Regions from separate parts of the Enterococcus wangshanyuanii genome, predicted to be linked through region 1. Evidence: predicted binding sites of a transcription regulator. Region 1 holds the regulator's gene; each other region holds the start of a gene.
What was found. Region 1 encodes LexA, which represses DNA repair genes until DNA is damaged. Its sites were predicted from a motif close to CNAACANNTGTTNG; they were not measured.
Positions count from the first base shown of each region.

Region 2: a site for LexA is predicted at 2,695-2,708, ahead of ruvA (Holliday junction branch migration protein RuvA). Genes of this name have one in related genera too.
Region 3: a site for LexA is predicted at 2,729-2,742, ahead of CC204_RS05665 (ATP-dependent DNA helicase). Genes of this name have one in related genera too.
Region 4: a site for LexA is predicted at 2,792-2,805, ahead of CC204_RS19875 (Y-family DNA polymerase). Genes of this name have one in related genera too.

Region 1 covers NZ_CP021874.1:600,946-606,026, reverse strand. Annotated here, with positions in the region: gene tkt (transketolase) at 134-2,128, opposite strand; gene CC204_RS02865 (DUF896 family protein) at 2,227-2,469, opposite strand; gene lexA (transcriptional repressor LexA) at 2,718-3,338, shown strand; gene CC204_RS02855 (dihydrofolate reductase) at 3,381-3,890, opposite strand; gene CC204_RS02850 (thymidylate synthase) at 3,909-4,856, opposite strand; gene CC204_RS02845 (ABC-F family ATP-binding cassette domain-containing protein) at 4,869-5,081, opposite strand, start outside.
Region 2 covers NZ_CP021874.1:2,871,149-2,876,229, reverse strand. Annotated here, with positions in the region: gene CC204_RS14355 (hypothetical protein) at 1-925, shown strand, start outside; gene ruvB (Holliday junction branch migration DNA helicase RuvB) at 998-2,008, opposite strand; gene ruvA (Holliday junction branch migration protein RuvA) at 2,021-2,632, opposite strand; gene CC204_RS14340 (peptide ABC transporter substrate-binding protein) at 2,823-4,496, opposite strand; gene msrB (peptide-methionine (R)-S-oxide reductase MsrB) at 4,904-5,081, opposite strand, start outside.
Region 3 covers NZ_CP021874.1:1,170,861-1,175,941, reverse strand. Annotated here, with positions in the region: gene CC204_RS05680 (MaoC family dehydratase) at 68-550, shown strand; gene CC204_RS05675 (Bax inhibitor-1/YccA family protein) at 543-1,226, shown strand; gene argJ (bifunctional glutamate N-acetyltransferase/amino-acid acetyltransferase ArgJ) at 1,503-2,660, shown strand; gene CC204_RS05665 (ATP-dependent DNA helicase) at 2,772-5,081, shown strand, end outside.
Region 4 covers NZ_CP021876.1:82,716-87,796, reverse strand. Annotated here, with positions in the region: gene CC204_RS19890 (ParA family protein) at 1-200, opposite strand, end outside; gene CC204_RS19885 (hypothetical protein) at 205-627, opposite strand; gene CC204_RS19880 (hypothetical protein) at 935-1,438, opposite strand; gene CC204_RS19875 (Y-family DNA polymerase) at 1,435-2,751, opposite strand; gene CC204_RS19870 (restriction endonuclease) at 2,900-3,856, opposite strand; gene CC204_RS19865 (hypothetical protein) at 3,916-4,731, opposite strand; one part of gene CC204_RS19855 (IS3 family transposase) at 4,824-5,061, shown strand; one part of gene CC204_RS19855 (IS3 family transposase) at 5,061-5,081, shown strand, end outside.

The sequences.
Region 1 (5,081 bases):
TCTAAGAAAAAGTTAACAAAAAAGCAGATTCTTTCCAGTTATTTCGATTTGGTTACATTTATTACATAGATTTGATTAAATAAAACACACAAAATTCACCATGCAAAGTGAATTTTGTGTGTTCAGTTAGCTATTATAAAGTATTGAATTTCGCAGCAACATTTTCTGGTGTGAAACCAAACTCTTTCAAGACTAGATCGCCTGGTGCAGATGCTCCAAAATGATCGATCGTTACAGTTGTTCCTGCAGTTCCTACATAACGCTCCCAACCGAATGGAGAAGCCGCTTCAACCGCTACCCGCTTAGTTACTTCTTTAGGAAGAACTGATTCTTTATATTCATCTGATTGTTTTTCAAATAAGTCGAAACTTGGCATTGAAACAACAGAAACATCTTTTCCTTGCTCAGAGAGCAGTTTTTGCGCTTCGATTGCTAGATTAACTTCAGAACCTGTTGCAATCAAAATACCTTCAGGTTTTGCTCCTTTTTGAGCTGATATTACATAGGCTCCCTTTTTAACAAGCTCACCTGCATTTTCTTTAGTGCCTTCAATAACTGGTAAGTTTTGACGGCTTAGTACTAGAATAGTTGGTGCGTCTTTTGTTGTCATCGCGATTTTCCAAGCTGCAACTGTTTCATTGCCATCTGCCGGACGGATAACTTGAACACCAGGCATACAACGAATACTTGCCAATTGCTCAACAGGCTCATGGGTTGGTCCATCTTCTCCGACTGCGACTGAATCATGCGTCAAGACATATGTCACAGGTGTATTTTGGATAGCAGCTAAACGAACTGCCGGACGAAGATAATCAGTAAATACAAAGAACGTTCCTCCGTAAATACGGCTTCCTCCATGTAATTGAATACCGTTCATAGCAGCTGCCATGGCGAACTCGCGAACACCAAACCAGATATTACGACCTTCGTATTGTCCAGGCTCAAAATCTTTTTCAGCAGCAACCATTGTATTATTTGAAGCTGACAAATCAGCTGATCCGCCCCAGAAGCTAGGAATAGTTTTAGAAAGAGCTTGGATCGTCTCTTTACTAGTCACACGACTCGCTGCACTAGTCCCAACCTCGTAACTTGGCAATTCACTATCCCAATTTTCAGGAAGTTCATCAGCAAAAGCTTGTTTGAATTGTTTCGCTAGTTCAGGATGTGATTTTGTATAGTTTTCAAACATTGTATTCCATTCGTTTTCAGCTTTTTCGCCTTCATCAACTACTGTTTCTTTGAATCGTGCTGCAACTTTATCCGGAACTGTAAAATCTGGGTATTCCCAGCCGTAAACGGCTTTCGCTGCAGTAATACCTTCTGCTCCAAGAGGTGCTCCATGAACAGCTGATGTTCCTTCTTTAGGTGACCCAAATCCAATCACTGTTTTCACTTCGATCAATGTTGGTTTATCTGTCTCAGCTTTAGCAGTTTCGATTGCTTTTGAAATGGCTTCTAAATCATTTCCGTCTTTTACTAAGATATGCTGCCAGCCGTATGCTTCATAGCGGGCACCGACATTTTCAGTGAAGGCTTTAGACGTTGGTCCATCTAATGAAATATCATTTGAATCATATAACACGATCAATTTGCCGAGTTTCATATGACCAGCCATTGAGCTTGCTTCCTGAGAAACGCCTTCCATCAAGTCACCATCACCACAAAGTGCATAAGTATAATGATCGATCACAGGGAAACTATCGCGGTTGTAGACTGCAGCAGTATGCGCTTCAGCCATTGCCATTCCCACAGCCATCGCAATCCCTTGACCTAATGGACCAGTTGTTGCTTCGACACCATCTGTATGATGAACTTCAGGGTGACCAGGAGTCAAACTTTCCCATTGACGGAAACCTTTCAAATCATCGATAGAAACGTTATAACCTGCTAAATGAAGCAAACTATATAACATCGCTGAACCATGCCCGGCAGAAAGAACGAAACGGTCTCTGTCTGCCCAGTTTCTTGAGGTTTTAGGATTTACTTTTAAGTGTTTTGTCCAAAGTGCATAGGCCATAGGGGCTGCCCCCATTGGTAATCCAGGATGTCCTGAATTAGCTTTTTGAATCGCTTCGATACTTAAGGTACGAATGGTATTGACGCCTAATTGATCAGTGTTGTCGAACAAAAAAATCATCTCCTATTTAGGTTTTTTTTACCTTTATTAAGTCCATTTTAGCGTATTTCTTTTATGAAAGCAATTACTTTCAGTAAAAAAAACTGAAATTATTTTCTATTATGCAGCCCTTTTTGCTTTTGGATTTTCTTTAATTTATCTGGGGTCACATCTTTTCCTTCCGGATCTACGACCTTCATCCCTTCGATATGATGACGCATGCCGCTGCGGAAGGTCGCTAAATATTCTTGTCTGAGTTCGTTCTGTTCTTTTTTTTCAGTTTCTGATAATCCGCTCTCCTTTGCTTTTTTAGCAAGTTCATTGATGCGGTTCATTTTTTCTGGTGATAGCATTTATTGTCCTCCTTTAATGAAAGGTTAGCAAAAATCTTGATAGTAATCATAATAAGAAATAAGAGTTTACTTTCCATGTCTATCTTATAAGATGTATTATAAAAATACAACCATATTCTAGATAAAACAATGTTCTTACCCTTTTTTTTGCATATAATAATACTTTTAACAAAAAATACGAACGCTTGTTTGATTCCTATAGAAAACTATGGTACACTAAATTTATAAATTGAAAGAAGGTGCGGGTTTTGGTGAAACGTACAGATACAAGACAAGTCGAAGTATTAAAATATATATATGAACAAGTCGAACTTAAAGGCTATCCTCCAACCGTTCGAGAAATCGGAAAAGCAGTAGACCTATCCTCTACTTCTACTGTTCATGGACATTTAGCACGTTTAGAAAAAAAAGGATTGATCCTAAGAGACCCGACTAAACCTCGAGCGATCGAACTGACTGCTGAAGGATTGGAAAAAATCGGTATCAAGCCAACAGTCATTCCTATGTTGGGGGTGGTTACTGCTGGTGAACCAATCCTAGCTGTTGAAGAGGCATCGGATTTTTTCCCATTGCCGCCTGATTTACAATCCGAAGAAAATTCACTATTCATGTTGACGATTCGCGGAGAAAGTATGATCAACGCTGGAATACTGGATGGTGATCAAGTTATCGTTCGTAAACAAAGTGCTGCAGCAAATGGGGACATTGTTATTGCAATGACAGATGAAGATGAAGCAACATGCAAGCGATTCTTTAAGGAAACAGACCATATTCGCCTACAACCTGAGAATGATGCATTAGAACCGATCATTCTGCCTAATGTTAGTATTCTTGGTAAAGTTGTTGGTTTATACCGCAATCATATTTAATAAAAAAGTTAGCAGAATCTTCTACAGACCTGCTAACTTTTTTTACTCTTCCTGCTCTGGGCAGACTTTCCTTTGGTATGTTTCAAACTGATAAGAATAGTAATTTTGTTCATCCTGCTCACCAGGGCTAAGATTGATCAACGTCCAATCTTCCCAAGAAACTTCTGGAAATACTGAATCTCCATCAAAAGTATGGCTGATCACTGTACGATATAAAACGTCACAGTAAGGTAAAAATTCCTCGTAAACTTTGGAACCGCCAGCTATAAAAGTAATTCCTGAAAATTCTTGGGCATAGGCCAGTACTTCGTCTATATCATGAACAACAATAACGCCAGAAGCCTTATAGTTTTTGTCCCTCGTCATAACGATCGTTTGTCGATTAGGCAGCGGACGACTTCCCATTCCTTCAAATGTTTTTCTTCCCATGACGATTGTATTATCCTCCGTCATTTGCTTAAAAAATTTTAGATCATTTGGCAGATGCCACGGCAATCGATTTTCCTTTCCGATCGTTCCCTGTTCATCTTGTGCCCAGATAGCTGCTAACATAAAATGCTCCTTTCAAACTTAAACGGCGATAGGTGCTTTGATTGCTGGGTGAGGATCATATCCTTCTATTACAATATCTTCCATTTCAAAATCAAAAACAGATTCCTTTTCTTGGTTCAACTTAAGTGTAGGAAATGAACGAAGTTCTCTTGATAACTGCTCTTTCATTTGATCAATATGATTTGTATACAAATGCGCATCTCCAAGAGTATGGACAAAATCCCCCACTTCTAAGCCCGTTTCGTGAGCAATTAGATGAGTCAATAATGCATAACTAGCGATGTTAAACGGTACACCTAGAAAGACATCTCCACTACGTTGATATAATTGACAGCTCAATTTACCATCATTCACATAAAATTGAAACATAGTGTGACATGGAGGTAAAGCCATTGAAGGCACATCTTCTGGATTCCAAGCAGAGACGATCAATCGACGTGAGTCTGGCGTTGTTTTGATCATCTCAATGACATTTTTCAGTTGATCGATAAAACCGCCGTCTTTTGTTTCCCAATGACGCCACTGCGCACCATAAATATTACCTAGCTCTCCATACTTAGCAGCAAATGCTTCATCTGATACGATCTTTTCACAAAACGCTTTGTGCTCGGCCTCGTAGCTTAGTTTAAATTCGTCATCCACTAATACTCTACGACCAAAATCTGTCATATCTGGTCCTCGATAATCTTCGCTTTTAATGTATCGCTCAAAGGCCCACTCGTCCCAAATATGATTATTATGCTCCAATAAGTAACGAATATTCGTGTCTCCTTTTAAAAACCACAACAACTCGCTTTTGATCAAGCCAAAAGGAACACGCTTTGTCGTAAGCAATGGAAACCCTTGAGATAAATCAAAACGCATTTGATGACCAAAAATACTTTTAGTCCCAGTTCCAGTCCGATCTTCTTTTACATGTCCCTCTTCTAAAATTTTGCGGCCTAGTGCTAAGTATGCTTCTTCCATCATTATTGCCTCCTAATTTTCTGCAAATTCACTCAAATATTCCCAACGTTCCAATTTTTCTTCTAGTTGCTGTTCAACAGTCGTTAATTCTGTTTGCAGTTGCTGAAGCTTTGTAAAATCATCTCCTTGATGATTCATTTCTTCTCCAAGTTGAGCGGAACGATTTTCTAGTTCACTGATTTCAGTTTCAATTGTGGCCCATTCTTTTTGTTCCATATAAGTCAA
Region 2 (5,081 bases), 1.6 Mb from region 1:
ATACGGTAAAGGGAAAGTTACTGCCTCTGCTGCAAAAATTGGATTGAACGTAAAAAATGAAATCCAAATGGAAGGCGGTTATGTTGAGGCTTCTGGTTCAGAATACGGTGTTTATAGCGACAACGATATCAAACCTTACTATGATGCTGTCCTTAAAGGTGTAAGTAGCAATGGTACAGGAATCTACGCTTACCGTGATATCTATGCATGGAAAGGCGCTACCGTTATTGGTGAAGGGAAAGTTGCCGGAGCACGTTCAATCATTGCACATATTCAAGCAGAAGATGCCGGAAGCTCAATCACTGGTATTTCTCACGATATCAATAGCTCATTATCTGCTTTACATGCAGACAAACAAATGCTGCGTGCTTATAATGGGGCAGTTGTTCGTGAAGAGTACGTAAAACCAGATTTTAAAATTTCTGATGAAGATCCGCTTAACTTGACACAACAATACACAACTGTTGCTCGCAATATGACAAATATGGCTAACTACAACTGGTCTTCAACACCAGAAAGCGTTTATTTAGCTGATGGCGGACTATTAGGTGACGTAGCAAAACCATTTAAAGACGGCACTGTTATTGGTACTCGTACAAATGCTGCAACTGCTGTAGGTAAAAACGAAGTAACACAATTGAAGAAAAATGGTACACACGAAGTTGTATTCTCAGGAACATCATCACATTATATCGTTCCTGTTGTTACTAGACATTATGTCGATAGTCAATTAGAAGGAAACTACGAATTATACAAAGAAGAAACTCATTATGTTGAAGTTGGTTCTTTAGTAAAAGTGGATGATTTCCAACTTGATTTCTCTTGGACGGAAAGTACGTATGAAGGTGCTGATAAAACAGACTTTATCGCAGAAAAAAATGGAACTCCTCTAGAAATTAACTACAAATATATCGCAGAGCTTTAATTAACCGAAAACCCCAGTAACTGTCAACGGCATCGCCGTTAGGTAGTTACTGGGGTTCTTTTTGTTATCTCATCATTCTGAGTAATAAGAATCATAGCCAAAATGTTCATATGCTAATGGCGTCGCAATTCTTCCTCTTGGCGTTCTTTTAATAAATCCTTTTTGAATGAGATAAGGCTCATACATATCTTCGACTGTTTCAGTTTCTTCACTGATATTGACGGCTATCGTACTTAGTCCAACCGGTCCGCCGCCATATAATTCAATCATCGTTTTCAATAATTTTTGATCGACATAGTCTAGTCCTTCGTGGTCTACTTGCAGCAAGGTCAATGCTTGATCCGCAATTGAGCGGTCGATCACGCCATCAGACTGTACTTGAGCAAAATCACGGACACGTTTCAATAATCGGTTAGCGATTCTCGGAGTCCCACGGGAACGACGGGCGATTTCAAAGGCGCCCTCTTCCACGATCTCCGTTTGAAAAATATCTGCTGAACGTTGAACGATTTCTTTCAGATCCTTGGTTTCATAATATTCCATATGAGAAATGATCCCGAATCGATCTCTAAGTGGCGCTGACAGCATTCCTGCTCTCGTCGTCGCACCGATCAATGTAAATGGCGGTAAGGGAAAATGAACTGGATGCGCCGTTGTTCCTTGCCCAACCATGATATCCACATAAAAATCCTCCATGGCAGAATACAACATTTCTTCTACAAGTCGTGGCAGTCGATGGATTTCATCAATAAATAACACATCCCCCGGCTCCAGTTCGTTCAAAATAGCAACGAGATCTCCTGCTCGTTCAATCGCAGGCCCGCTAGTCGTTCGAATATTGACTTGCATTTCATTGGCGATCACCATCGCCATTGTTGTTTTACCCAGACCAGGAGGTCCATACAAAAGGGTATGATCCAATGCTTCTTCACGACTTCGAGCGGCTTCGATATAGATCGTCAGCTCTTGTTTGACCTTATCTTGACCGATGTATTGTTCGAGAAATTGCGGACGTAGTGACTTTTCCAGTGATTCTTCACCTTCACTGCTTTGTGCAGAAAGCAGTCTTTCATCTTCTGTCATAGCTCTTCCTCCTTAACGCTTCATCATTAATTTCAATGCATTACGTAAATATTCGTCTGTCGCCTGTACGCCTAATTCTTCTAATCTAGGTGTGATCCGCTTGATTTCTTTTTCGCTGTAGCCTAAAGCACTTAATGCTTCTAAAGCTTCTGTCAGTGCTTGGTTACTTGAGGATACTTTGGACGTCTGGGTCATCGCTTCAACCGCGACGTCTGATGTCTCTAATTCCCCAAGTTTTCCTTTCAAATCTAAAACCATTTGTTGTGCAGTCTTTTTCCCTACTCCTGGGAATTTTGTCAGATATTTCGCGTCTTCACTTTCTATCGCATTGATCAAACCGCCATGATCTTCAGATGCCATGATCGCCAGCGCACTTTTTGGTCCAATCCCTGAAACGCTGATCAATTTCAAAAAGAGCTGTTTCTCGTCTAGATCACTAAAACCGTATAAGGTATGAGCGTCTTCACGAATAACTTGATGGACATAGATTTTGATTTCTTGCTCTGTTTTTCCTGAATAGCGATAAGGATTGCCTACTGAGATTTGATAGCCGATGCCGTTTGTCTCCATAACAATATAATAAGGACTGATAAAGGTCACTTTACCAAGGATATATTCGTACATAATTTCACCTTTCTGAGTGGGGGAATGTAATAAGCTGTTCACCACATTTTTTGCGTTTGGCACGCACATACGTTTCCATTCTAACACAACTTAAGGAAAAGCTGTAGCGCCAAAAGGCACCCTCACTCCTCTAAATAAAATAAACTTGCTTAAAGATTCAAGATCTTTAAGCAAGCTCATTGTTTCGTCGTTATTCAGAAATATACGTCCATTTATAATCGTAGGTTGCGCCAGCACCATGTGCAACGACACCTTTGACTTTTGAATTTCGTAGGTGAGCTTCCGCTTTTTGATAAACAGGGGCAACACCCATCTCATCAAGGATTATTTTTTCAGCTTGAACCATATCATCCCAACGTTTTTCAGGATCTCCTGCATTTGTCTTACCAGAAGCTTCAACTAATGCATCATATTCTTTGCTTGAGTAACGGCCTCTGTTATAAGCGCCGCCTGTTACAAATAAATCAGTAAAGCTGCTTGGGTCCGCATAATCAGCGCCCCAACCGCCCATAATCACTTCAAAGTCGCCATTTTTACCACGATCTAAACGCACCGTAAATGGTACATTTGTTACAGTTACATCCACACCGTCTAAGTTTTCTTTCACAGCACCTTGGATATATTCAAGGATTTTTTTCGTAGAATCTGTGTCGTCTCCAACGATATCAAACTTGAATGAATCGATCCCCAACTCTTTTTTCGCGGCTTCCCAATATTTTTTGGCTTGTTCTTTGTCCGCTTTTAAGATTCCTTTGTTTTCTTCTGCGAAGTCTTTATTCTCTTTTGGTGAAAATGACATGCCTTCTGGGACTAATCCTGTTGAGGCAATAGATCCATCACCTAAGATACGGTCAACAACAGCATCCCGGTCGATCGAGTAAGAGATTGCTTTTCTTAAGTTCTCATTATGATACGGAGAATCTGCATCTCTTTGATTAAATTCCAAGTAAGAAGTACGAGCTTCTTTTTGGATGACTAATTGTGGATCATCCGCCATTTGTTGAGCCAGTTCACCACTTAGAATCACATCATCTGTCTGACCATCTTGGAATAAGTTTAGAGAGGTCGGTGCTTCTTTAACCACTTTTACTTCGATTTTATCCAATTGAACAGTGTCTTTATCCCAGTATTGATCATTTTTCGTATATGACCATTCTGTATCTGTACCTGGACCGTCAAAGTCAGTCAAAGTGAATGGACCATTATAAACAGAAGCTTCACTCTTTGTTGCGTAGTCTTTCCCTTGTTCTTCCACTACTTTTTTATTTTGCGGGAAAAATGACGGGAAAGCGAGTAAGTAATCAAAATAAGGAGTCGTTTGCTCCAACGTTACTTCTAATTCATGATCGCCGTTAGCTTTGATTCCAAGCTCATCAAGCCCTTTTTTACCTGCAGAGACATCTGCTCCGTTTTTAACTAGTTCAAACATGTAGGCATATTCTGCTGCAGTTTTAGGATCTGCCGTACGTTGCCAGCCATAGACATAATCTGCTGCCACTACAGGATCTCCGTTAGACCATTTAGCATCTTCTCTAAGTTTGAATTTATATGTCAGTCCATCATCACTTTTTTCAGCCATTTCAATTGCACCAGCCGGCTGAGGTTTACTATTTTCATCTAAACGATACAGCCCTTCATAGACATTGTTTAGCGCTGAAAAACTAATTGTATTCGTTGCGACTGATAAATCAGCACTTGGCATTTCTTGTTGTACAACTACTCTAAAAAGCTGTTCCCCACTAGCTTTTTTATTTCCATTACTGCTACCTGTTGAATCGGTTTTCCCACCGCCTCCACATGCTGCTAAAACAAGTGTCGACAGCATCATAACACTAATTAATTTAGTCATTTTCGATTTTTTCATCTTATTCTCCTTAATAAATAATAATTTTCTTTTCAAATTTTAATATTTTGAATATTCTTATAATACTAAAAAGAAGCCAGAATAGCAACTGTTTTAGTCATATATAAAATAACAAGCGATATGAAAAGATAAAAAAAGAGGACTGGGACATAACTCTACGAGTTACGACCTAGTCCTCTTTAAAACGAATAAATGGTAGAAGCAGAAGTAACTCCTTCTTATTACTGTAAAACACAACGAAGAATGAGTTGATGCTTTCTCGTCAAAGACTCGTCGCAGATAAACAGTGTTGCACAGTACCTACTTGGTTCTCGGAGTTGAACACTTCTGATGTGACCCCAAAAAATTGTAGTTTCACGTACAACTTTTAGGGCGCATCTCATTCTGTCCCAGCCTCTTTTTATTGATCATTCGAATAAAGATTTATACTCTCCATATCCTTCTTCATCTAACTTTTCTACTGGAACAAATCTTAAGGCTGCTGCATTGATACAATAACGGAGGCCTCCTTGATCTTGCGGTCCGTCTGTGAACACATGTCCTAAATGCGAATCTGCTTCTTTACTGCGCACTTCGACTCGATGC
Region 3 (5,081 bases), 570 kb from region 1:
TCTTTTTAACTTGCCTTTTGTCGTCATTTTGGTACAATAATCTTATCATTAGTGGAGGTGTACTAATTTGAATATCGGAAAACCGAGAAAATTAGGCAAAACCATCGAAGATATTGAGGAAGGTGATTCGCTGTCTTTAACCGAATCGATCGAAGATAAAGATTTACTTCTTTATTTGGGCTTAACCAATGATGCCAATCCTTTGTATATCCAACATGATTATGCCCAAAAAACAGAATATGGCAGGCCGATCGTTCCATCGATCATGCTGATGGGGATCATCACCAGTGCAATTTCAAAGCATTTACCGGGACCAGGCTCTCATGTGGTCAATTTTTCGGTAAACTTTGTCGGACCTGTCTTTCATTACGAAACACTGACCTTTCAATTTGAAGTGATCAAGGTCGATAAAATGAAAGATGTTGTGACGATTTCGATCGAAGCTGTCAATGAAGAAGATGATCGTGTACTTGATGCAGTTGTCATGGTTCAGCCGCCTCAAGTAACAATAGACGAACTAGAAGAGAAAGAAGGAGAAATGAATGAATAACGGAGCAGTAGCAAATGTTGGTTTGAATAAGTTTTATTCAAAAATTTACGCGTTTTTAGCGATGGGAATCGGTATTAGTGCGTTAGTATCATATCTAATCTTGAATGTATATTTCCTTGAAGTTGTCATGTTTTTATACAAATACCCGATGGCGTTTTACGGATTTTGGATTGCAGAATTAGCCTTGGTTGTTTTCTTAGGTTTTAAAGCAGCTAAAAATCCAACACTGGCAATCAGTGGATTTGTTGTTTATTCGATGTTGAATGGTGTTACGTTGGCTATAACATTAGCAATGTATACAGAAGGAACGGTTGTAGCGGCTTTTGTTAGTGCAGCAGCTACTTTTGGAGGAATGTCATTAGTCGGGATTTTTACAAAACGTGATCTTTCTGCGATGGGGCATGCAACGTACAGCGCATTGATCGGTTTGATCATTGCGATTTTCCTAAATGCGTTTATCTTAAAGAGTGGTCCTGTTGATTACTTGATTTCCATTTTGATGGTCGTTATTTTTGCAGGTATCACTGCGTATGACAATCAAAAAATCCGCACTTTATACACGCAAACAGGCGGACAACCTGGAACAGGAATAGCTGTTTTCATGGCTTTACAATTATATCTTGACTTTATTAATTTATTCTTAGCGTTTTTACGTATCTTCGGTAAAAACAACTAATCTAAAACATCTTAAAAAGTACTCAGATTATTCTGAGTGCTTTTTTTGTTTTTAATATTCGTAAATATACCCATTTTATGTATAAAAATACTTTTAAAGGTGATGTTTTGCATAAAAATCATTGACTATCGTGATGCGTTGATTTATACTTTTAGAAAATCAGAAAAAATAGATCAACTAAAAAGGAACTAAAAATCATCGCTCACAGTAAAAGCAAACGGGAATTTTGCTGTGGAATGTTTTTTAGAAGTTGGCTCTTTTGGAAGGGTGTAAGTGATGGGAATAGATGAAAAGATACCAGAAGGATTTAAATTTTACGGTACGCATGTCGGCATCAAGAAAAGAAGAAAAGACTTTGGTTTGATCGTAGCAAATCAAATTTGTCATGCGGCGGCTGTTTTTACTAAAAATACGTTTTGCGGTGAATGTATACCGATCGGTAAAGCACATGTTGAAAATGCCGAATTACAGGCGATCGTAGTAACTAGTGGTGTTGCTAATGTAGCCACTGGAAACGAAGGGCGAGAAAATGAGTTTCAGATTTTAGATAAAATTTCCTCTAAACTGGCGATAGCTCAAGAAAATATATTGCCTTCATCAACAGGTGTGATCGGGCCTCAATTACCTATCGAAAAAATCAATGCTTTTTTAGAGACACATTCACTTGAACTAACAGAAAACTATGAAGAGTTTGCTGAAGCTATTTTGACAACAGATCAACGGATCAAGGTACAAAGTCTGGATGTAGGTGAGGGAAAAATTTTAGGTATCGTCAAAGGATCAGGGATGATCGAACCGAATATGGCGACCATGCTGGCATATATTTTAACAGATATAAAAATCAGTAAGGAAGATATCTATTCAATGTTGAAACTTGCGGTTGACCAGTCTTTCAATACGATCAGTATTGATTCAGATACGAGTACGAGTGACACGGTTGCACTCTTAGCAAGCGGCCAGAAAACAGCATCGATGGAAGACATGCAAGCCGCTTTAAACCAGATCTGTCATGCATTGGCATTAGATGTTGTGAAAGATGCCGAAGGAGCAACAAAAACGATGTTCGTAACAGTCAAAAATGCGATGAGCCAAAAACAGGCCAAGGATGCTGGAAAATCAATAATCAATTCGCCGTTAGTGAAAACAGCTTTATTTGGCCACGATCCTAATTGGGGACGCATTGCAATGGCACTTGGGAAGACAGAGGGACTTATTTTTGATCCTAATAAGGTCGAGATTTCTTATGGCGAATATCCGATTTTCTCTGAAAACCATGAAGAGCTGCAAAATATGGAGCAGATCGCGACATATATTCAAGAAAATGAGGATATCTATTTGACGGTCGACCTACATCAAGGAACACAGGATTTCCAAGTGATTGGCTGTGACTTGAGCTATGAGTATGTCAAAATAAACAGCGATTATTCTACATGAATTTAAAAATTGAGAGAGCGTATTGAAGCATATCCTACTAGGCTTCAAATACTCTCTCTTTTCATTTGCGAATGTATGTTCTATAATGGAGAAATGACAGGTGGGAAAAAAATGAAAGATAGACAACGGATCGCAGTCCGCAGTTTAGTAGAATTTATTTTGCGTAGAGGCAGCATCGATGCACGACATACAAGTGAACATACGGCAGTAGAAGGAGCGAAAATCCATCGTAAATTACAAAAAGCGGCTCCAGCTGGCTATAAAAAGGAAGTCAAGCTGGCGATCGATGTAGAGTTGAATAAGCAAACATATATCATTGAAGGACGTGCTGATGGCATTTTTACGGATGAGGATAAGGGATTCGTCATTGATGAAATCAAAAGCTCAGAACCTGATTTTTCTGAGTTGCGTGAAGAACAGATCGATATGTACTGGTACCAAGTCATGTGTTATGGGCACATCTATTGTCAACAAGAAGAGCTAGAAACGATTACATTACAGTTGACCTATTTTCAAACAACAACGGAAGAAATCACGCGAACAGAAAAAACATTTACAAAACAGGAGCTGCGCGACTTTTTTGATGATTTGACCAGCAAATACGAGCAATGGCTGATCTTTAAAATGAATTGGCGAAAGATCAGAAATGACTCTTTGAAAGAACTTCCTTTTCCGTATGGTGATTATCGTAAAGGGCAAAGAGAATTAGCTGTCGCTGTTTATAAAACGATTCTTAGTGATCAAAAGTTGTTTGTAGAAGCACCGACAGGAACTGGTAAAACGATCTCCACATTATTTCCAACACTAAAGGCAATTGGTGAAGAGCAAGCAGAACGTGCATTTTACTTAACAGCGAAAACAATTACACGTCAGGTAGCAGAAGATGCAGTAGAAGCGATGAAGCAAAAGAACCTGCAATTGAAAAGCGTGACGCTAACAGCAAAAGACAAGATTTGTTTTTTGACTGAACGAAATTGCACACCGGAAGCCTGTCCTTTTGCAAATGGATACTATGATCGGTTGAATGAAGGATTATGGGATCTGTTAAATAATGAAAATCAATTTACAAGAGAAGTTATTGAACGCTATGCAAAAAAACACACTCTCTGCCCGTTTGAGTTATCATTGGATGTGAGTTTATGGTGTGATCTTGTGATCTGCGATTATAATTACTTATTTGATCCCAGCGTATATCTAAGACGTTTCTTCGAGGAGCAGCAAGAAGAAAAAGAAAATATCTTTCTAGTCGATGAAGTCCACAATCTAGTGAATCGTTCAAGAGAAATGTATTCAGCTTCTCTGGCTAAAAATAAGTTTATTTCACTAAGAAAAGCACTTGGAAAAGAACAGCAAAAACTGACACGTGCTATCCGAAAAATTGAAAAAGAATTTGAGAAGATCGAGCAGATCTGTAAAGAAGAAGAGAAGGATTTTTTGCATCAAAATGCACCCATCGATTCGCTCGTAAAAGCGGCTTACATATTATCTGAGAAGATTGGTGAATGGCTGCCGGAGAATCAAGCGCATGAAGAGTTGAATCAAGTGTTATCAGTTTATTTTGATTTGTTGAATTATACAAAAATCAGTGAAAGTTATGATGATCATTACTGTACATACGTTGAGTGTCAGAACTACGACATAACTGTAAAGCAATTTTGTATCGATCCTTCCTATTTATTGGAGCAAAAATTGGCTAAAGGCAAAGCGAGTATCTTATTTTCTGCTAGTCTGACTCCTTTAGATTATTATCAAGAAGTTTTGGGTGGAGGAGATCAAAGTTTAAGATACCGTATTCCGAATCCTTTTACTAAAGATAATCAGCTTTTGGTCGTTGAAAACCATATTCAGACCACCTATAAGGAACGAGAACGGAATTATCAAAAGATCGTTGAAAGTCTGACAAATATGGTTCAGCAGCGAACTGGAAATTACTTTGTCTTTTTTTCATCATATTCCTATATGGATATCGTGTATGATCTATTCAGAGAAAAAAATCCAGGAATCAAAACCAAATTGCAGGCCTCTTTTATGAACGAAACTGAAAGAGAAGCTTTTTTAGCTGATTTTGTTTCTGATCCAGACGAGACCTTGTTAGGCTTTTGCGTTTTGGGCGGGATTTTTTCAGAAGGAATCGATTTAAAAGGGACGAGATTGATTGGGACAGCGATCGTTGGTGTGGGCTTACCACAGATCAATCACGAACAAGAATTGATCAAACGTTACTATGATTTAGAAAAAAATCAAGGGTTTCAATTTGCCTACCAAATCCCTGGTATGAACAAAGTGCTGCAGGCGGCTGGACGTGTTATCAGAGATAGTGAAGATCGAGGGGTGGTATTACTGTTGGATCAGCGTTTTTCATCTGCAGCAGTACGGCAATTTTTTCCACCACACTGGGATCAAAGTCAAACGGCTTATTCT
Region 4 (5,081 bases), on a different replicon from region 1:
GATAACGATACATTTCCTTGACTATCGATATCGATCAAAAGTACTTTATTTTTCCTCCAAGGTTGGATTTTATTGTTTTGTTTAGCCAAATATCCAGCTGCATTAACCGCTATTGTTGTTTTAAGCACGCCACCTTTGTTGGTGCTCGGTGCGATTGTTTTTGCGTTATAGACGGGAATCATTGATTCTTCGTTATTCATTGTATCACTCCTTATTATCTGAATTAGTACTGCTGTCTCTAACAATTGAATCTTTGTACAAACTGTATAAATCTTGTAGTAAATCCATATCTTTTAGTGTCAGGTCCTTAAGCTTCGTAATGATAATTCTCATTTCATCAGATTCATTCTCCATGCTTGCTGCCTTAGTAAGCCATCGATCCAAAGAAGTTGTAAAAGAGATAAATCCACCTTGATCCTGGAAGATTTGAGAAGATTCTCGTATCGAGTCATAATATTTACTCAAAGTTATTGCATTTTGTAATGACATTTTTGAATAGTCATATGTATCTTTTTTCTTTCTCATGTTTGCTATGGTAGCTCGCGAAATACCAGTTTGTCGCTCAATCTCATACGTCGTTAGTTCCGAACCAACAATCCATTTTATTTTTTTTAAAATATCCTCCATAAATCTCTCCCTTTCTAATGCTAATATGATTGCTAACAAACATATTAGCATTAATGTTATTGTTAACGTTAGTATGATTGTTATTAACTTTGATAATGTGATTATACACTATATCAATAAAAACGTAAAGCCACAAAACTATTTTTTTAAAAAAATAGTCTATGGAGGTGTATTGTTCTGTAGAAATGTAGTTAAGTTACTCTTATAATTGAATCTAACCAACTGAATATCAGCAAATATCTTTGAATTATATAAAAAAAGCCACTTCTATTTTTATAGAAAGTGGCTTTTTCTAAACTTAAACCTCTTATTCAATCCATTCATTGTCAGTAAAATATTCCGTAAATGCAGCATCTATCTTTACTTGTTCAGAGATTTTAGTCTCTGTATACTGATCTTCAAAAGGGGAGGTATTGGCATCTTCCGGATCAGCTAACCATTTCCTAAAGTCGTGTATCTTGATATATCGGATATTTCCATAATCTACATATTGATCACCAATCAAAAGAACATCCAGATCACAAAAACCTCTAAAATTTCCCCATATAGGCTCCTTTACACGTCCTAATTCATCCAATTCGTTCAATTGTACCTCTAGTATCTTGTTATGCTTCATCGAACGTTCTAGGCAGTATTCAATATATTTTCTGTCCTGTTGGGGGAGACGTTCTAAATCTCTACTTGATTCTGCAGAAGACTCCTTAATTCCTTCTTGAAGCTCACCTATAGCAAATGCTGTATCCCATTTATACGCCATCCCACGATCACGATATTCATTGTAGTCAAAAAACTCCTTCTTAGTCCGTTTCATGATTGCACCCCGACATTTCCTCCAGCATGACCCGAAATTAAACCTGATCTTGAAACGGCCGTCGCTCCGTCAAGCAGGGAAGAGGCATGTATTAGCGATTTAAAGCCATATTTCTTCCGGATAGCATCGATTAAAAAGTCTAAGCGCTGCTCACTAAATTCTTCTTCAGGATCTGAAAATAAATCCAACTGAAGGGAGTCCGTTTTTTCTAATTTTGAGTACGAGATACCAACGTGTCGTACATCTTGGCCGTTGTATTCAGACCGGAATAACTGAATGACATATTCCGATAGGATCCTTGTATTATTAGAGAGCTGTATTTTCATTTGTTTTCGCCATCCTGATCTTCCTTGCTTGTCAATATATCCTTTAGAGTAGCCCACTGATACAGCGACACAGCCCGTTTTTAAGTGACTGCTGCGTAACCTGGTAGCAACTTGATCAGCGATTTCTCTTAACACGAGTTCTAACTGATCTTGTCGAGTATAATCTCTAGGGAGTACCTGGCTATTGCCTATAGATTTATCCATTTTAGCAGCTGGTTTTCGTTGACCTAAAAAACTGCGATCGATCCCATGAGCATGTGCATACAGCTGTAAACCCATTACACCAAATTCTCGTTTTAATCGGTAGGGATCGGCTTCAGTAATTTCTTTGATAGTCCTAATTCCCAACCAATTAAGTCTCCTAACTGTGCGATTACCGATACCGCAAAACTCAGTCATAGGGTGGATACCCCAAACTTTTTCCTGCACGTTCTCATAACGCCACTCTGCGATAAAGTCCTTGCTATGCTTTGCGTCGTTATCTAAAGCAAGCTTCGCCAAAAGCGGATTTTCCCCAATTCCTACCGTTACATAAATGCCTGTTTGATCCTTTACTTTGTGCTGGATCAACTGAGCCATTTCATACGCATTTTTACAGCCAAATAATTTAAGAGAATTGGTCACATCAAGAAACGATTCATCAACGCTAAAAACAGCGTGATCATCATCTGCAACAAACGATTTATAAATCTGATTGATCTCTACATTTTTAGCCATATAATAGGACATACGGGGAGGGACAATCAATAAATCCTTGTGATAAGGCACTTCGTTTGAGCGAGTCACATTGGATATTCCTAATACTTTTTTTGCGAGGGGAGAGGCCGCTAACACTAAGCCTCCAGCATTTTCTGCACCGCTCATTACAATTAGCATCGTTTTAAGAGGGTGTAGACCACGTTCCACACATTCTACACTAGAATAAAATGATTTACAGTCGATACAAAGGATATCTCTGCTTGGTTCTTTTTCGTAGTCAAATTTCATTAACCTCACCTTTTTCGAATGATTTAATACAAACAGTATACAAACTTACGTTCCCCTTGTCTAGCATGAGATATTTTCCTTGAAGACAAAAAAACAACATGCACTTATTGCATGCTGCTGCGGTATAATAATTATTTTTAAAATTCCTTCAAGTATTCTCTTCAAAATAGTCGTTATTAATGCGAAACTGTTTATAAACTTTTGCTTCCTCAATACCGACGCTGTACTGCATCATTAATTCTGTAAGCTTTATTCCATCAATTAGAACAATTCCTTGATTTTTTGCAAATTCTTGTGCTCCGATAGAAAATTTAGACGTTGTAATAAAAACCCCTCTATCTGCATTAACTCCTGCAAGTGCCCCATAAAAAGACTGAATATCTGGACGGCTGACTGTATTCGATTCTTTATATCTTTTTGCTTGAATATATACAGTACTTGTTCCTAAAGGATCTTGATTTATAATGCCATCGATCCCACCATCATTTGTTCGACTTGTTACTTTTGCCTCACCATTTTCGCCACTGTAACCCATTGAAACAAGTAAATCAACTACAAGTTTCTCGAAGAAATAAGGTTCTACTAAGCGTACTTTATCCAAAAGTTCAATAGCTACTTCATTATTTTGAGTAGTAATGAGCGCCTCAACTTCATTATTTATTGTCTTAGAGTCATTTTTTAAAATTAATCTATTCCCTGAACGCTCGTTTCTAACTGCTAGTTCCTCCATATATTCTTTATAAGACGGTTGTTGTTCTACTATTTTCTTCGTTAAATTCTCCCCAAATTGGTTTAACAAAGATAAGCCTTCTTCAGTAATCTTATAAATACCTCGGTTGGGACGTTCAATTGCCTTAGCCTTGTATAATGTACTCAATGCAAAACTAAACCTGTTCGTCAATATACCCTCACTGTCTGGATATTTGGGATATTTGATTGCCGAGATTGATTCTGGAATTTTTAAAAACTCGTTCACTCTTTTAATGACCACTTGATTTGTTACTTCTTCGCCATTTTTTAGTACTTCCAAAATGTAGGGAAGTAATGATTCATTCGTAGGAATTTGATTTGAAGATTTTTTCAATTTTTGCCAATCTCTATTCATTTTTTCCCTTCCTTTAAACGTTTCTTTCTAACTTACAAACAAAAAATATTGAATTGCTTCTATTGATTGTTTGGTAAATATTTAGGTAGTAACTCCACTAAAACATCTGTTAGCGCATCTGGTGTGATCGTACTTAAATCTACTTGTCCTTTCAAAACTAATTCCATTAATTCTATATAAGCAAATCCTAATGCTCCAGTGATAACCATTCCTACTCCGCCAGAAATCAATCCACCACCAATAGTACCAATTCCGGGTACCATTTTAGCAATACCCCCAGCAATTGCTTTTCCAGAAATCATTGCCGTATAAACACCTAACATTCCCGCAAGCGCCGTTTCAATTTTTTGCTTATCAATATCGATACCATAAATTGATGTTATTTTCGTGATCATCACTGACTGAGAGGTCATCATTATAGGAGCATCTGTTCCTGGTACTGGAGTAAACCCTGTTCCAAAATTAGCTGCCATCGTAGTAGTTACAATCTTAATAGCTTCTTTATGTTTGACACCAATCGAAGCTTCTTGTGAATGAATAAAAGACGCCTGTAGTCCTTCTGGTAAACAATTGACAGTTGTCTGAATTAAGTCTTCAATCCCAAAAACTGATTGTGTCTCTGTCTCTTTTGCAAGCACTATAACTACTCCTTTTACTATTGAAAGCAGTTGTTCAATTTGATCTTTTAATAAAATTGCTTCATTTAAATCATAAGATTTTGTTAGAACAATAATCACAGGTACTTTTTTCTCTTGCAACCATTTAATAAAGGCAATTTCTGCCTCTTCTATACGTGATCCTGATCCCGAAATGACATACCAAGCAACATGAATATCATCTTCGGGTGTTTCTGTTGATTGAACCTTTTTTACCAATTGTTGAACGGGATTGCGTTTAAGAGATTTAGGCTCCTATACTAGAAATACGGACAAGTTGTTCGCTATAATCTATTAAAGGAGTTTTTATTATGCAGACAAAAAACACAGCTACAAGATATTCAAAAGAGTTTAGAGAATCCATGATTTCATTAAGTCAGACCGGTCGGTCTGCGAACTCACTATCGAAAGAATACAATGTAAGTGTCTCTACACTTACGAAATGGATACGGCAGGCAGATCCATTGGATCGAAATGTTCTTTCAATAAAAGAGCAAGAATTGCTAAAAGAAAATAAACGCTTGAAAGAAGAAAATGCTATTTTAAAGCGAGCGGCGGTGCTTTTGGCA